2 regions of the Paracoccus methylovorus genome follow, and region 1 is predicted to be linked to the other one. Evidence: riboswitches for the same ligand, from Rfam matches in the RefSeq annotation. Region 1 holds a riboswitch; the other holds the start of a gene.

Evidence for each region. Region 1 has a riboswitch for thiamine pyrophosphate ahead of thiD (bifunctional hydroxymethylpyrimidine kinase/phosphomethylpyrimidine kinase). Riboswitches for the same ligand answer to the same signal wherever they lie in the genome.
Region 2: another riboswitch for thiamine pyrophosphate. It lies ahead of JWJ88_RS16820 (TenA family protein); the one in region 1 lies ahead of thiD (bifunctional hydroxymethylpyrimidine kinase/phosphomethylpyrimidine kinase).

What each region holds. Positions count from the first base shown of each region.
Region 1 is NZ_CP070368.1:2,109,403-2,116,746, reverse strand. It holds gene JWJ88_RS10645 (thiazole synthase) at 1-747, opposite strand, end outside; gene thiS (sulfur carrier protein ThiS) at 749-946, opposite strand; gene JWJ88_RS10635 (FAD-dependent oxidoreductase) at 930-1,907, opposite strand; gene thiD (bifunctional hydroxymethylpyrimidine kinase/phosphomethylpyrimidine kinase) at 1,904-2,731, opposite strand; TPP riboswitch at 2,800-2,903, opposite strand; gene JWJ88_RS10625 (HAD family hydrolase) at 3,027-3,629, shown strand; gene JWJ88_RS10620 (DnaJ family domain-containing protein) at 3,758-4,075, shown strand; gene aroQ (type II 3-dehydroquinate dehydratase) at 4,119-4,553, opposite strand; gene JWJ88_RS10610 (response regulator transcription factor) at 4,581-5,282, opposite strand; gene JWJ88_RS10605 (PAS-domain containing protein) at 5,275-7,155, opposite strand; gene JWJ88_RS10600 (AMP-binding protein) at 7,269-7,344, shown strand, end outside.
Region 2 is NZ_CP070371.1:739,383-746,726, reverse strand. It holds gene JWJ88_RS16840 (homoserine dehydrogenase) at 1-127, shown strand, start outside; gene JWJ88_RS16835 (GntR family transcriptional regulator) at 238-882, opposite strand; gene JWJ88_RS16830 (M48 family metallopeptidase) at 938-1,621, opposite strand; gene JWJ88_RS16825 (TIGR02300 family protein) at 1,770-2,093, shown strand; gene JWJ88_RS16820 (TenA family protein) at 2,203-2,844, opposite strand; TPP riboswitch at 2,910-3,026, opposite strand; gene JWJ88_RS16815 (AI-2E family transporter) at 3,231-4,424, shown strand; gene hflC (protease modulator HflC) at 4,501-5,619, opposite strand; gene hflK (FtsH protease activity modulator HflK) at 5,619-6,827, opposite strand; gene gorA (glutathione-disulfide reductase) at 6,886-7,344, opposite strand, start outside.

The DNA.
Region 1 (7,344 bases):
GCCGAACAGCGGGGTCGATGGTGCGGCCATGTCGCGGGCTTCGATCGGATTGGCGTCATGGGCAAGCTTGCCCGCCGTGATCGCCAGCGCCATCGCGCGCGCCATGGTGACCGGATCGCCGGCCTTGGCGACGGCGGTGTTCAAAAGCACCGCGTCGTAGCCTAGTTCCATCGCCTGCGCCGCATGGCTGGGCAATCCGATGCCGGCATCCACGACCAACGGCACCTTGGGAAAATGCGCCCGCAGGCTGCGCAGGCCATAGGGATTGTTCAGCCCCCGGCCCGAGCCGATGGGCGCGCCCCATGGCATCAGCACCTGACAGCCGGCGTCCAGCAGCCGGCCGCAGACGGACAGATCCTCGGTGCAATAGGGAAAGACCTGAAAGCCGTCGTCGGACAGGATCCGGGCGGCCTCGACCAGCGCGATCACGTCGGGGCAAAGCGTGTCGTCGTCGCGGATGACCTCCAGCTTGATCCACGGCGTCCCGAACAGTTCGCGCGCCATCTGTGCGGTCGTTACCGCCTCGCGCACAGAATGGCAGCCGGCGGTGTTGGGCAGGACGGGCAGACCCAGTTCCTTGATAAGGCGGTGGAAATCCTGTCCGGCCCCGCCCTCGCGCCGCAGGCTGACGGTGGCGATGCCTGCGCATGATGCGCGGAATGCCTCGGCCATGATGGCGGGCGAGGGGTATTGCGCCGTGCCCAGCATCAGCGGGCTTTCGATATGGGTTCCGTAAAAGACCGGCATTTCAGCCCCCTTGCATGGGCGCCACGACTTCCAGCGTGTCGCCATCGGTCAGCGTGGTATTTGCGCGGCTGCCGGCGGGCAGAAAGGCGCCGTTCAGCGCGGTCGCCACCTTGGCCGCGCCCAGTCCGATTTCGTTCAGCGTGTCCTGCACGGTCGGGCCGGTCAGGTCGCGCAGCTCTCCGTTAAGGGTGATCTTCATCCATGAACTCCGGTTTCCGGCCATCAAGAAGGTATTCGGCGGCCATGCGGGCCACGGCGGGGGCCAGAAGATAGCCGTGGCGGTAAAGGCCGTTTGCGTAAAGCGTGCCGCCACGCCGGCGCAGGCGCGGCAGGTTGTCGGGAAAGGCGGGGCGCGCATCCGAGCCGAGTTCCAGGATCTCGGCCTCGGCGAAACCCGGATGCAGGGCATAGGCCGCGCTCAGCATTTCCACCGCCGAGCGGGCGGTAACGCGATATTTGCCGCCCGTTTCCAGCATGGTGGCGCCGATCATATAAACCCCCTCGCCGCGCGGCACGATGTAAAGCGGGATGCGCGGATGCAGCAGGCGAACGGTGCGGGTCAGTTGAACCTCGGGGCAGCGGATAACCAGCATCTCGCCACGCACACCCCGCAGGTCGGTCAGTTCATCGCGGGCGGCAAAGCCGCGCGCATCGACGACAAGGCCGGTGGGCGTGCCCTCGGTCTCGATGCGGATACCGCTTTGGTCCAGCCGGTCGCGCAGGGCCAGCAACGCGGCGCGCGGGTTCACATGCGCCTCGGTGGCGAAATGCAGCCCACGGGTAAAGCGGCCGGCCAGTTCTGGCTCCAGCGCGGCGATCTGGTCGTTGTCCACTGCCTGATGCGCCTGTGTCAGCCGGGCAAAGCGGTCAAGCTCGGCCCTGTCGCGCGAGGGGGCCAGCACCAGCGTGCCGCGGCGGATGACCTCGGCGCCATGCGCCTCCCACCAGTCGGCGGCGTCAAGGCCAAGGCGCAGGACCACCGGTTCGGCGCTTTCGGCCTCGCAATAGGGGGCGAGCATGCCGCCGGCGCGCCAACTGCATGCCTGCGATCCGGGCTTGCCTGCGGGGTCGATGATGCGTGGATCAATGCCGCGTGCAGCCAGTTCGGTGGCGATGCAAAGCCCCATCACCCCGGCGCCCAAAATGGTGATCCGACTCATGCCTGCCTCCAGAATGCGTGGAAATGATGCACCGGCCCATGGCCCAGCCCCACGGCCAGTTCGTCGGCAGTGGAGATGGCCTTTTGCAGCCAGCCATGGGCGCGGGTCACGGCTTGCGTCACCGTCATGCCCTGAGCCAGCCCCGCCGCGATGGCCGAGGACAGCGAGCATCCCGTGCCATGGGTGTTGCGGGTCTGCTGGCGCGGCGCGGTCAGGGTCAGCGGCTCGGGACCGACCAGCAGGTCGGTGCAGATGTCGCTGTCGGCGTGACCGCCCTTCATCAGCACATGGGCGGCACCCAGCGCACTTAGCGCCTGACCCTGTTCGCGCATGTCCTGAAGCGTCGCGGCAGATGTGCGGTCCAGCAGGCGCGCGGCCTCGGGCAGGTTCGGTGTCAGCACCGTCGCCAGCGGCAGCAGTTGTTCGCGCAGGGCCGCCACGGCTTCGTCGGGCAGCAGCGCGTCGCCCGACTTCGCCACCATCACCGGGTCCAGCACCACGGGGATGGGGTTATCCGCCAGAAATGCCGCCAGCCGGTCTGCGACGATGGCGATCACATCTGCGCCGCCGACCATGCCGATCTTGACCGCGCGCACGTCAAGGTCGCCAAAGACCGCGTCGATCTGTGCCGCGACCATGGCCGGGGATACGCCTTCGACGGCCGCGACCGTGCGGGTGTTCTGCGCGGTGATCGCCGTGATGACCGAGGCGCCATAAACACCCAACGCCGAAAAGCTTTTCAGATCGGCCTGGATTCCGGCGCCGCCGCCGCTGTCCGAGCCGGCAATGGTCAATGCGATGGGATGGGGCTGCAATCCCGACATGGCCCGCCTTTCGTTTCAGCCGGGCATACGGACGCGAGGGGGACGGGTGGCGGCAAAAGGATCGCGAGCCGCTTCACTCTACCCTTCCCTACGCCGGTATGACCCGGATCAGGTTCGATGGGTCGGTGCCTGGCACCTCTCAGCCCCGTACGGGGCTCCCCAAGTGTATGAGTCTTGCGCGCCACACTAGGCCCCGTGGGTCCGCATTGCAAGGGCACAGGGCGGCGTGCGGTTTTTGGCTTTACAGCGCGGCCCATTCCTGCCGATCTGGGCTGGACGAAAGTGGAAGGGTGCGATGAAAAACGTGATCTTCGACCTTGGCGGCGTGCTGATCGACTGGGACCCGGCGTTGGCTTTTGCGGATGTGTTCACCGGCCGGGCCGAAGCCGAGGCATGGATGGCCCGGATCGATTTTCCCGGCTGGAACCGAATGCAGGATGGCGGCCGCAGCTTTGCCCAAGGGCTTGCCGACGCCCGCGCCTCCCATGGCGACGAGGCGCGGCATCTGTCCGGCTATCTGGCGGCTTTTCCCGTTACCATTGAAAAGCCGGTTCCCGGCACCTGGCAGATCGCCGAGGCGCTTGTGGCGCGCAATGTGCCGCTTTACGGGCTGACCAACTGGGCGGCGGAGACATGGTCCTATGCGCTGGACCTGCACCCGCGGCTGGGCACGCTTTTCACCGATATCCTCGTTTCTGGGAGGGTAGGGCTGCTGAAGCCCGAGCCGGCGATCTATCGACTGCTGATGGATCGCAACCGGCTGGTCGCCGAGGAATGTATCTTTATCGATGACAGCGCCGCCAATGTCGAAGGTGCTCGCGCGCTGGGGATGGAGGCGATCCACTTTACCGGCGCCGAGGCGCTGGGCGATGAACTGGCGAGGCGAGGGGTGTTTTGAAAGAGGTGCCGAGGTGTCGAGCCCGCCACCAGCCGCGCGTGCGGTTACCGGCGCTCTGACGGTTTTGGCGGGCTGGCGATGTTCGAGCGTGGGTTTCCGGCTGCGCGGCACAACGAAGGAGAATGACGATGAAGTTTTCCGACATGGCCGAAAGGCAAATTCTGAAGGCACAGGCCGAGGGGCAATTCGACAATCTCAAGGGAGCGGGAAAACCTCTGGACAGGGGCGGTGACGGAAGCGCGGATGCCATCGGCTTTCGCATCATGGCCGAGGCGGGGGCGTTGCCGCGTGAAATCGAATTGCGCAAAGCTGTCGAAGAGCAGACCCGCATTCTGCATGCCGCACCCGACGAGGAAGCACGTAAGCAGGTGATGAAGAAACTTGCCGACCTTCAGTTGCGGCTCGACATTGAGCAAGAGGCGCGTCGGCGTTTCTATGGCAGCTAGGGGTTCAAACCCATTTCCCCTGACTTTCGGCTATTTGTCCGACCTATCCCACCAGTTTTGCCGCGTGGCGCAAGGCCAGCAGATAGCCGTGGATGCCAAAACCGGCGATCACGCCCTCGGCCCGCAGGCTGACATAGGAATGGTGGCGAAAGCTTTCGCGCTTGTGGACGTTCGAGATATGCACCTCGATCACCGGGCCGTCGAAGGTGTTCAGAGCGTCAAGGATTGCCACCGAGGTATGGGTAAACGCAGCCGGGTTGATGACGATGGCCTGTGCCTTCAGCCGCGCCTCGTGGATCAGGTCGATGATCGCGCCTTCGTGGTTCGACTGGAAAAAGGCGACATCCAGACCCAGTTCCCGCCCCATCGCCTTGCAGTCGCGTTCGATGTCGGCCAGCGTGGTGCTGCCATAGATTTCGGGCTGGCGTTGGCCCAGCAGGTTCAGGTTCGGGCCGTTCAGGACATAGACGGTGGGCATGGCAATCTCCGCGAGGGTTAGGGCAATCTAGCCCAGTTCCGCCAGAAAGATATAGCCCGCGCCATAGATCGTCTTGATAAGGCGCGGGTTCTTTGGGTCCTCGCCCAGCTTGGTGCGCAGGCGCGAGATACGCACATCCATTGCCCGGTCAAAGCTTTCGCCCGCCGTTCCGCCCAGCGTCTCTAGCATCTGCGCGCGGGAAATCAGCCGTCGCGGATTGTCCAGAAACAGCCGCAGCACCTCGGCCTCGGCATGGCTGATCGGGGTTTCAGTGCCCTCGGGAGAGGTCAGGGTGTAACGGTCGAAATCTGCCGCCCAGCCGGCAAAGCGGATCTGCTGGCGGCCGGGGCCGCCGTCGCGCTGCGGTTTGCGTAAGCGGGCGCGGATACGGGCCACGACCTCGGCCGGCTCGAAGGGCTTGATGATGTAATCGTCGGCGCCAAGCTCCAGCCCCGTCACCCGGTCCTGCACCTGCGCCCGGCCCGAGATGATGATGATCGCCGCGCCGGATTCGCTGGCCAGCCTGTGCACCAGCGCCAGACCGTCACGGTCGGGCAGGCCAAGGTCGATCAGGCAGGCATCGGGCTGGATGCGGCGCAGCGCGGCCTCGAATTCCGTTGCCCGGGCAAAGCTGACGGTGCGAAAGCCCGCCTCCTCCAGCGCCGAGGACAGCAGGCGGCGGATTTCGGGTTCATCGTCGAGGATGGCGATCAAAGGGGCTTCATTCATCGGTTTCTGCCATGGTCACCGCCAGTTCGGTATCGCCAAAGGGCTTGGTCAGGACGCGACAGTCAAGCCCCGACCTGCGCGGATCACCTAACGGAAGTGCGGTCATTAGCATCGCCGGCAGGCCGCAATCCAGCAGATCGACGCCGGAACCGTCGCCCAGCTGCAGGTCGGACAGGATCATGGTCAGGCCCGGCAGGTCGGTCATGCCGCGCGCCTCGGTCAGCGATCCGGCCTCGATCACCGAATGGCCCTGCGTGGTCAGCATCTCGCGGATATGGGTGCGGATGGCGTCGTCGTCCTCGACCAGCAGCACCAGATGCGGGCGCGCGGCGCGCAACGGCAGGCGGATGGTGATCCGCGCCCCGCCGCTCGCGACATTGACGATTCGCAATGTCCCGCCCGACAGCTTGATCTGGTCATAGGCCATCGACAGGCCCAGCCCGGTGCCCCGGCTGCCTTTCGTGGTGAAAAAGGGTTCGGTCGCGCGGGCCAGCGCCTCGTCCGAAAAACCGGGCCCGGTATCGGTGACCGAGATTTCCAGCCAACGCCCGGCGGCGCGGATATCGACGTTGATGCGCCCCTGACCGCGCATGGCGTCGCGGGCGTTCAGGATCAGGTTGAGCAAGGCGTCCTGCAATGCGCCGGGGTCGAGCATCACCCGTGGGGGCAAATCGCCGATATGGGTGTCCAGCACGACGCCGGTGCCAAGCGTCGGCCGGGTCATCGCGGCCAGATCGTCCAGCATGGCGCGCGGCTCGACCGGCTGCGGCTGGTGTTCGCGTTTTCCGGTCAGCGCCGAGATCCCCTCCAGCAGCCGGACCCCGCGCCGGGCGGCGGCCAACGTGGCCTGCACGTCCTCGGCCTGTTCCGGGGGCAGGCCGACGCGGGCAAGCCGGCCCTGCAGGCCCAGAATGATGGTCAGGAGATTGCCGAAATCATGTGCCAGCCCCGAGGTCATCTGTGCCGCCACCGCGCGCTTGGCGGCATGGGTCAGGGCCTCGCGCGCCTGCACCTCGGCTGTCACGTCGGTGGACAGGATATAGACGCCGCGTCCGTTCTGGTCCGGGGTCAGTGCGATGCGGATGCGCCGGCCCGAGGGAGGGTGCGTGATCTCGAACACCTGCGGTTGGCCGGCCATGGCGCGGTCCATATGTGGCCTGATGCGGGCGAATGTCTCGGTTCCCAGCACCGTTTCGCATTCGCGCCCGATGATCGACGGGTTCGAGCCGGGAAAGACCATCGAAATCTGGTTGTTCGAAAAAGTATAGCGATGGTCGCGGTCCATATGCGCGATATGGGCCGGGACCATGGCGGTGACATGGCGGGTGCGTGCCTCGGATTCGGTCAGGACGCGCTTGGCCTCTTCCAGCGCGGCATTGGTCGCGGCCAGTGCGCGGTTGGCGGCCGACAGTCGCTCGGCATGTTCCAGCACCAGTTCGGACAGCTCTTCCGAGCGGGCGCGCAGCAGTGCCTCTTGCCGCTTGATATGGGTGATGTCGGTATAGACTGCGATCCAGCCGCCCTGCGACAGCGGCGCCCCCTCGACCGAGATCCAGCGGCCGTCGGCGCGCTTACGCTCCATGTAATGCGGCTGGAAGGTGCGCGCCTGATCGACGCGTTCGCGAATCGCGGTTTCGGGGTCGTCCTGGGGGCCGTATTCGCCGCGATGGACCAGATAGCGGATCGTATCCTCGAAAGTGGCGCCGGCCTGCGTCAAATTGTCCGGCAGGCCGAACATCGCCTGATAGGGGCGATTGGAAACCTCGAGCCGCAAATCCGCGTCGAAGATCGAGATCGCCTGCTGGATCAGGTTCAGCCCCGAGCGGGTCAGCTCGGCGTGCCGGTCGTCGGAAATCATATCCATCCCTGGCATTGCGCAGCACCTGTAACAATTTGTAGGATTCAGGAAAAACTGACGCAAGGATTGCCGCGATAAGCTGCGATTGCCAGAGGGGAAGAGGAGCCTCGACGGCAAGGGGAGGATATATGCAGAACGCTCAGGCGGCCCAGGCCGGTTTGCAGTCGATTCCCGCGTTGCTGGCGCGTAATGCCGAACGCTTTG
Region 2 (7,344 bases), on a different replicon from region 1:
GGTGGCGCCAGTGCTGATCGTCACCCACAAGACCACCCCGGATGCCATCGATCATGCCATCGCCGCCCTGCCCCGCACCGGCGTCATCGCCGGCGAGCCGGTCGAGTTGCGCATCGAAGAAGTCTAGGCGGCTGGGTCTACAGCATCGTTGCAATTCGTTGAATCGCAGAAATGCTGTGGTCGTTGTATTTACGCATTTCCCGGCGCTTTACCGGCATCTACTTTGCTGGAAATGCCTTAGGCGGGGCTTATGTGGCGCAGCCCATGCGTCACATCCGCCCGGACGGCAAGCCGCAATCCCGGCTCATCCCCCGCCCGTAGCGAGGCGAGGATCATCCGGTGATGCCGGGGGGGCTCGTTACGCTTCATGCGCCCGTAGAGTGCCCGCATGGTGGGGCCAAGCTGCAACCAGACCGTCTCGACGATAGCCAGCATCGCCGGGGCCTGCGCGCGCAGGTAAAGTAGGCGGTGAAACTCCAGATTGGTGCGGATATAGCCGATGGCGTCGTGCCCCTCGGCCGCCTCTCCGATTGCGGCGTTGATGATGGCCATGCGCTCGATGAGGGCCTGATGGGCGCGCGGCAGGGCTCGGGCCGCTAGTTCCGGCTCGATCAGCCCGCGCAGGGCGGCAAGTTCCTCGATCCGCTCGACCGACAGTTCCGGCGTGCTGATCCGTCCCGAGGACGACAGCGACAGCGCACCCTCCGCCACCAGCCGGCGCACCGCCTCGCGCGCGGGGGTCATCGAGACACGATGCTCGGCCGCAATGCCCCGCAACGTCAGGGGCAGGCCCGGCGGGAGTTCGCCCAGCATGATCCGCTGGCGCAAATTGCGGTAAAGCCGTTCATGGGCCGAAGTTTCGGAGGTGCGCGAAAGTGTCATGCCCCCTCTGTGATCACAAAATTGGACGCCGTCAAGCCGTCCCGATGCCGCAGCATTACGGCCTGAAACGCCAGGCCAGCAATTCATGCCCATGCAGGCGCAGCCATTCGCGACGGGCCGCATAATCGGGCATCAATTGCCCGGTCGCGGCCCAGAAGTCCGGCGAATGATCCATGTGCTGCAGATGCGCCACCTCATGCGCGGCGACATAGTCCAGCACCTCGGGCGGCGCCATGGCCAGCCGCCATGAAAACATCAACCGCCCGTCATGGGTGCAACTGCCCCAGCGCGAGCGGGTGTCGCGCAGCGCCAGCGCACGAAAGCCACGCCCCAGCGCCGCAGCATAACGGTCGCAGGCCTGCATCAGCCGCGCCTGCGCCAGATGTTTCAGCCAAACCTCGACCAGCAGGCCCGTGGGGCGGCCCTGGGGCACCAGCAACCGCTCATCTGTCAGCTCCACCCGCCGCCCGTCATGGGGCTCAATGCGCCGCCTGCGCCCCTCTACAGGCAGCAAGGCGCCGTGCTCGACCAGAGACAGCGGTGGCATGCCCGCCCGGGTGTTGCGCAGCCACTCGGCCCGCGACTCGGCAAAGGCGCGGCCATCGGACAGGCTGGTGCGGCTTGGCAGGGTCAACACCACCTCGCCCCCGGCACGCGACACGCGCAGGGTCATGCGCCGCGCCCGGGCCGAGCGTCGCAGCGTCACGGGGATGTCGCCTCCAACCAATATCCTGTCCATATCTTTCCGCATCTTGCGAAGTGCCGACTTTCTGCCCATGTTTCCCCCGCTCCGCTACCGGGCCGCAAGGGGGAAAAGGCTTTGACAGCCTGCCCCGGCTGTGGCAGGGGACAGCGGATTTAGCTGAACGCGGCAGAAAGAGAACACCATGCCCAAAGAGGAATGGGGCACCAAACGCCTTTGCCCCCATTGCGCGACGCGCTTTTACGATTTGACGAATGATCCGATGACCTGCCCGGCCTGTGGCGCGGAATTCACGGTGGAAAGCCTGACCAACGGCCGCTCGCGCTCGCTGATCTCGGAAAAAGCCGCCGCCCGCCAGAACGAACAGACCAATCTGGTCGATGAGGAAGATCTGGACGATGACGCCGATACCGGCGATCTGGACGACGATCTGCTGGACGACGACGATGACGATGGCGACATGTCGCTGGACGACATCGCCGACGTGCCGGGCAATGACGACGAATAAGCCTTCGTCCTGAACAACTTTACGAGGCCCCGGAACGCAACATGCGACCGGGGCCTTTTTATGGTGGCTCCCCCAAAGCTTCCTTATAGAATTGTTCTAGAAATCTACGTTAAGTATCATGAATTTCGTTGAAAAATTCCAATTCAAGCTTAACGGCCCGATGGAAGAATTCGCGGGCCTGATCGGCAGCCTGCGGCCCCACCCGGTTAAATTCATTCCGCAGGAAGGCGACAAAATCGCAGAAAAATGGATTGTCGTGCAGGGTGATCCATTCGGCATGGACAAAATTTTCCGGTAGCGGCCGGGGTGCCTGCATTGCCCAATCGAGGTATAGCCCCTCAGCCACGTTCAGCACCGCCAGCACGGCAGGATAGGCGCGCGTCGCCGCCGCTTCACGCATGAGCGCCTGAAAGCCGCTGGTCGGCGCGCTGTCGGGAACAGCGGCACGATCAGCCTCGCTGACGCCAAGCGCGGCGAAAGCGCGCAGAAAATAGTCGTTCTCGTCACCCGAGACCATGCCGGCGAAGCGCCCGAAACGCAGCCGCGATTCGAAACGGTCGGTCGAGGCGATGGCCCCACCCAGCAGGGTCAGGAAAGCATCCAGAAAACGATGATCCTGCACCAGATAGCGCGCCATCGCGGCATCCGCGATGCTTCCGGCGCAAAGTTCGCGCACAAAGCGATGCCCGGTGGCGTCGGCCCAATCCGCAGCGCATTCCCGGCGCAGGCATTCAAAGAAAGTTTCTGTCATCGGCCCCTCATGGCTTGAGCAAGACCGTCGTTCCAAGGCGGTCTCACAGTGAGACCGGCAAAAGGCAGGTGCATCATTCCCATTCCTCCGCCGGCATGATCCGGTTCAGGTTCAAAGGGTCACCGCGCCGCGTGCCGCCAGCAGTTTCTCAGCCCATTGCCCGGGCTCCCCTTGGTGGCGCCAGATTAGCGGGGGCGGCAGGATCTGTCACGCGCCACGGGACCGGGAAAACAGCCATTCGCACCGCAGGCGCCCACCCACAAAATCGTGAGCCGCGAATGCGTGGCCATTCCGGCGGGACGCGGCATTCCGGGTTGCAGACGGGGGCCAGATGTTATCTCGTTGCGGCAGGGTGGGCTTACCTGCCCGCAGTCAGGATCGGGACCATGACGACAGGCGAAATGCCGAAACCTACGACAGCAACGGAACCTAACGATCCCGCCGCCGCGCCGCACCCGAAACAGATCGGGCTGCGCCTGCACCGGCCGCCCCTGTTGACCAATATCTCGGCTGCACGCTGGTTGCTTTTGGCCATCGTCGCGGCCTCGATCTATTTCTTCCACGGCTTTCTGGTGCCGGTGCTTGCGGCCATGGTGATCGCGCTGGCCAGTTGGCCGTTGCGCAACCGCGCGGCCTATCAGTTGAACCTGGGCCGCACCGGGGCGGCAACGGCGCTGGTGCTGGTGCTGGTATGCTTTCTGCTGATCCCCATCGCCATGGCGCTGATCTATGCCTTTCGCGAACTGCGGGACTGGATCAACTGGGCCATTCTGGTCAACAGCTCGGGCGCGTCCGCACCGGAGTGGATGATCAACCTCCCGCAAATCGGCGACTGGCTGAACGAGAACTGGCAGATCTATATCGGTCGCCCCGGCGGCATCAGCGAGATCGTGCAACTGGTCAGCGGCTCGAATATCGGCGCGATCTATCGCGGCGCGGTAACAGCCGGGACGCTGGCCTTCCACCTTGCGCTGACGCTGCTGTTCATGCTGATCACGCTGTTCGTGCTTTATCGCGACGGCGACAAGTTCGTGGCGCAGATCGACCAGGTCGGCCGCCGCATCCTGCCCGACCGATGGAGCCGGCTGTCCCGCGTCGTGCCCGCCACCATCAGTTCGACCGTGACCGGCATGACGCTGATCGCCATTGGCGAGGGGGTGGTTCTGGGCGTCGCCTATTGGCTGGCCGGCGTGCCCTCGCCGGTCACCTTCGGCGTCATCACCGGCTTCATGGCACTGATCCCGGGCGGTGCGCCGCTGTCCTTTACACTGGTGTCGATCTATCTGGTGGCCAGCGGCTCGCCTGTCGCGGGGACGGCGCTATTCATCTGGGGCACCTGCGAACTGTTCGTCGTGGACAAGACCATCCGCCCGGTTCTGGTCGGCGGTCCGGTCAAGCTGCCGTTCCTGCCGACTTTTTTCGGGCTGATCGGAGGGGTCAAGACCATGGGCATCGTTGGCCTGTTCGTCGGCCCGGTGTTGATGGCGCTGCTGGTTTCCATCTGGCGCGAATGGCAACGCGAGATCGCAGAAGAGGGGCAACACCCCCCGGCCAGCAAGCTTATCGGACTGGAGGAGTAAGCCGGACCCAACAGATGAAAAAGGCGGGACGCGATTGCGCCCCGCCTTTTCTTTTTTGCACGTCCGGGTACCCCGATCAGTCAGCCGGAACCGCAGCCGGAGGGACCACCGGTTCTTCCTGCGGCGGGCTGGCCAAGGCTTCCGGCAAGGGCGTCAGCGTCACCCCGGCACTTGAGCCAAGCGGCTCGCCTTCGCGGTTGGTCGCCGTCGGCGCCGGCGTCTCACCGGGCTGCAGCGCGCCCTCGGTCCGGGCCTCTTCTTCGGCCTCAGGGTCCTCGGGGATTGCCGCAGCCGGGGCCGGCACGGGCACCGGGTTGGCGCGATCCGCACCATCATTGCGCAGATAGTCGAAGAACTGCCCCTTCGGCTGGATGACCAACGCACTGTTTTCGCCCTTCAGCGACCGCTCGTAAGAAGTCATCGAGCGGGTGAAGGCAAAGAACTCGGGGTCACGGCTGAACGCGGCGGCGTAGATGGCGTTGCGGCGTGCATCGGCTTCACCGCGAACCACCTCGGCCCGCTTGCGCGCCTCTGACGTCAACTCGACCACGGTCCGGTCGGCGGCGGCACGAACACGCTGGGCGGCTTCGCCACCACGCGCGATCTCGTCCGCGGCCTCACGCTCGCGCTCGGCCCGCATCCTCGCATAGGTCGCGGTCAGGTTCTGCTCGGGCAGGTCGGTCCGGGTGAGGCGGACGTCGATAACGCGAACGCCCAGGTCCTTGGCATCGCCCCGTGCCAGATCGCGGATCTGGTTCATCAACGGCGTCCGGTCGTCCGACAGGACCGTGGTAGAAGGCACCGAGCCCAGGACCTGACGGATCGCATTGGTCACGATCGGCTCCAACCGGCGCTGCGCGAATTCGATACCGCCCGAGCCAACGGCGCGGCGGAACTGCACGACATCGGTGATCTGCCAGCGCGCGAACGCATCGACCACCAGACGACGGTCATCCAGCGGCGTGACCTCCATCGGCGAGGTGGGCAGCCCCAGAATACGCGCGTCATATGTAACCACATTGTCCAGGAAGGGCACCTTGATGCCCAGTCCCGGCTCTTCGCGCACCTCGACCACCTCGCCAAAGCGCAGGACAAGGGCCTTTTCGCGCACATCGACGATATAGAGAGAGGCAATGACCAAAAGGGCGACCACGACCAGGAAAGGCAGCGCCAAAAGCGAGATTGCACGGTTCATCACTGGTTCCCTTCGCTGGTATTGGAGTTGCCGGTGCCCAGAAGCCCGCTGCGCAACTGATCCAGCGGCAGATAAGGCACCACGCCCTGACCGCCCTCGTCACTGTCCAGAATGACCTTGTTGGCTCCGCCCAGAACTTTTTCCATCGTCTCCAGATACATCCGGTGACGTGTCACCTCGGGCGCCTTGACATATTCGTCATAGACCGAGTTGAAGCGCGCGGCCTCACCCTCGGCGGTGTTCACGGCTTCGGCGCGATAGCCTTCGGCGCGTTCGATCACCGCGGCCGCCTCACCCCGGGCGTTGGCCAGCACGCGGTTGGCATAGGCGTCGGCCTCTTTTTCCAGCCGGTCGCGTTCCTGCTGGGCCGCCTGCACCTCGCGGAAGCTGTCGATCACTTCGCGCGGGGGATCGGCGCGGTCAAGGTTGACCCGCAGGACGTTGATCCCCGCTTCATAGGCGTTCAGCGTGTTCTGCACCGCCAGCTTCAGATCCTCGGCGATGGCGCCCCGGTCACGGTTCAGGATCGGCGCAAGCTCGGAACGGGCCACGATGTCGCGCATCGCCGATTCCGAAACCGCACGGATCGTGTCGTCGGGATCAGCCAGGTTGAACAGGAATTTCTCGGGGTCCGAGATATTCCACACCACCTGATAGGCCATGTCTACGATGTTCTGGTCGCGGGTCAGCATCAATCCCGAATCCATCGGTCCGGCACGGCCGGTGCCGATTTCGGTGGTACGCTCGCCCGAAACCTGCACGACTTCGGCGGTAACGACAGGCCACGGTGCAAAGTTCAGGCCCGGCTCGCCCGTGCCTACCGGCTTGCCGAACAGCAATTCAACGGCGCGTTCTTCGGGTTTGACGGTATAGAACGAGGTAAAGGCCCAGACTGCCACCGCAGCCAGCGCCACCAGCCCCCAGGTGCCGCGGCCCATCGAGAACTGCGGACCCTGCGGTCCGCGCGGACCATTGCCGCGATTGCCGCCGCCCGGTCCCTTGCCGCCCATCAGCACGCGCAGACGATCCTGTCCCTTGCGCACCAGTTCCTCGATCTCGGGGATCTGGTCACCGCGGCGCGGACCCTGCGGCCGATCGTCCTCGTCCCCCCCGGGGCTGCCCCAAGGAGGCTGACCACCCCCCTGCGGCGGCTGCTTGCCGCCTTTGCCATCGTCTCCGCCGCCGCCCCAAGGGCCTTGTCCTGCCATACCTCTCGTGCCTCGCTTGATGTCTGTCTGGTTGAAACTGGTGTCTTCGGCCGGAAAATCAAGCCGATGCGACGGGTTTGTCAACTTTTGCCGCACCCACCCGGCGGGTGGGCTTGCGCATGGTCACAAGCTCTTCGGCCAGGGTCGGATGCACGGCGATGGCCGCGTCGAAATCGGCTTTGGTCGCGCCCATGCCCATGGGGATTGCGACCATCTGGATCATCTCGCCCGCCTCGGGTCCAAAGATGTGGCAGCCCAGCACCTTATCGGTTTCCGCGTCCACGATCAGCTTCATCGCCGCCCGCGCGTCCGAACCGGCAAACAACGAGCGCATGGGACGGAAACTGGCGACATAGATGTCGGCAGGACCGCAGGCTTCGGCCTCTTCCTCGGTCAGGCCGATGGTCGCCAGCTCATGCGGGCGGGTATAGACGGCGCTGGCCACAAGGCCGTGATCGACCTTGCGAGGCTTGGCGCCGAACACCGTGTCGGCAAAACTGTGTCCCTCGCGGATCGC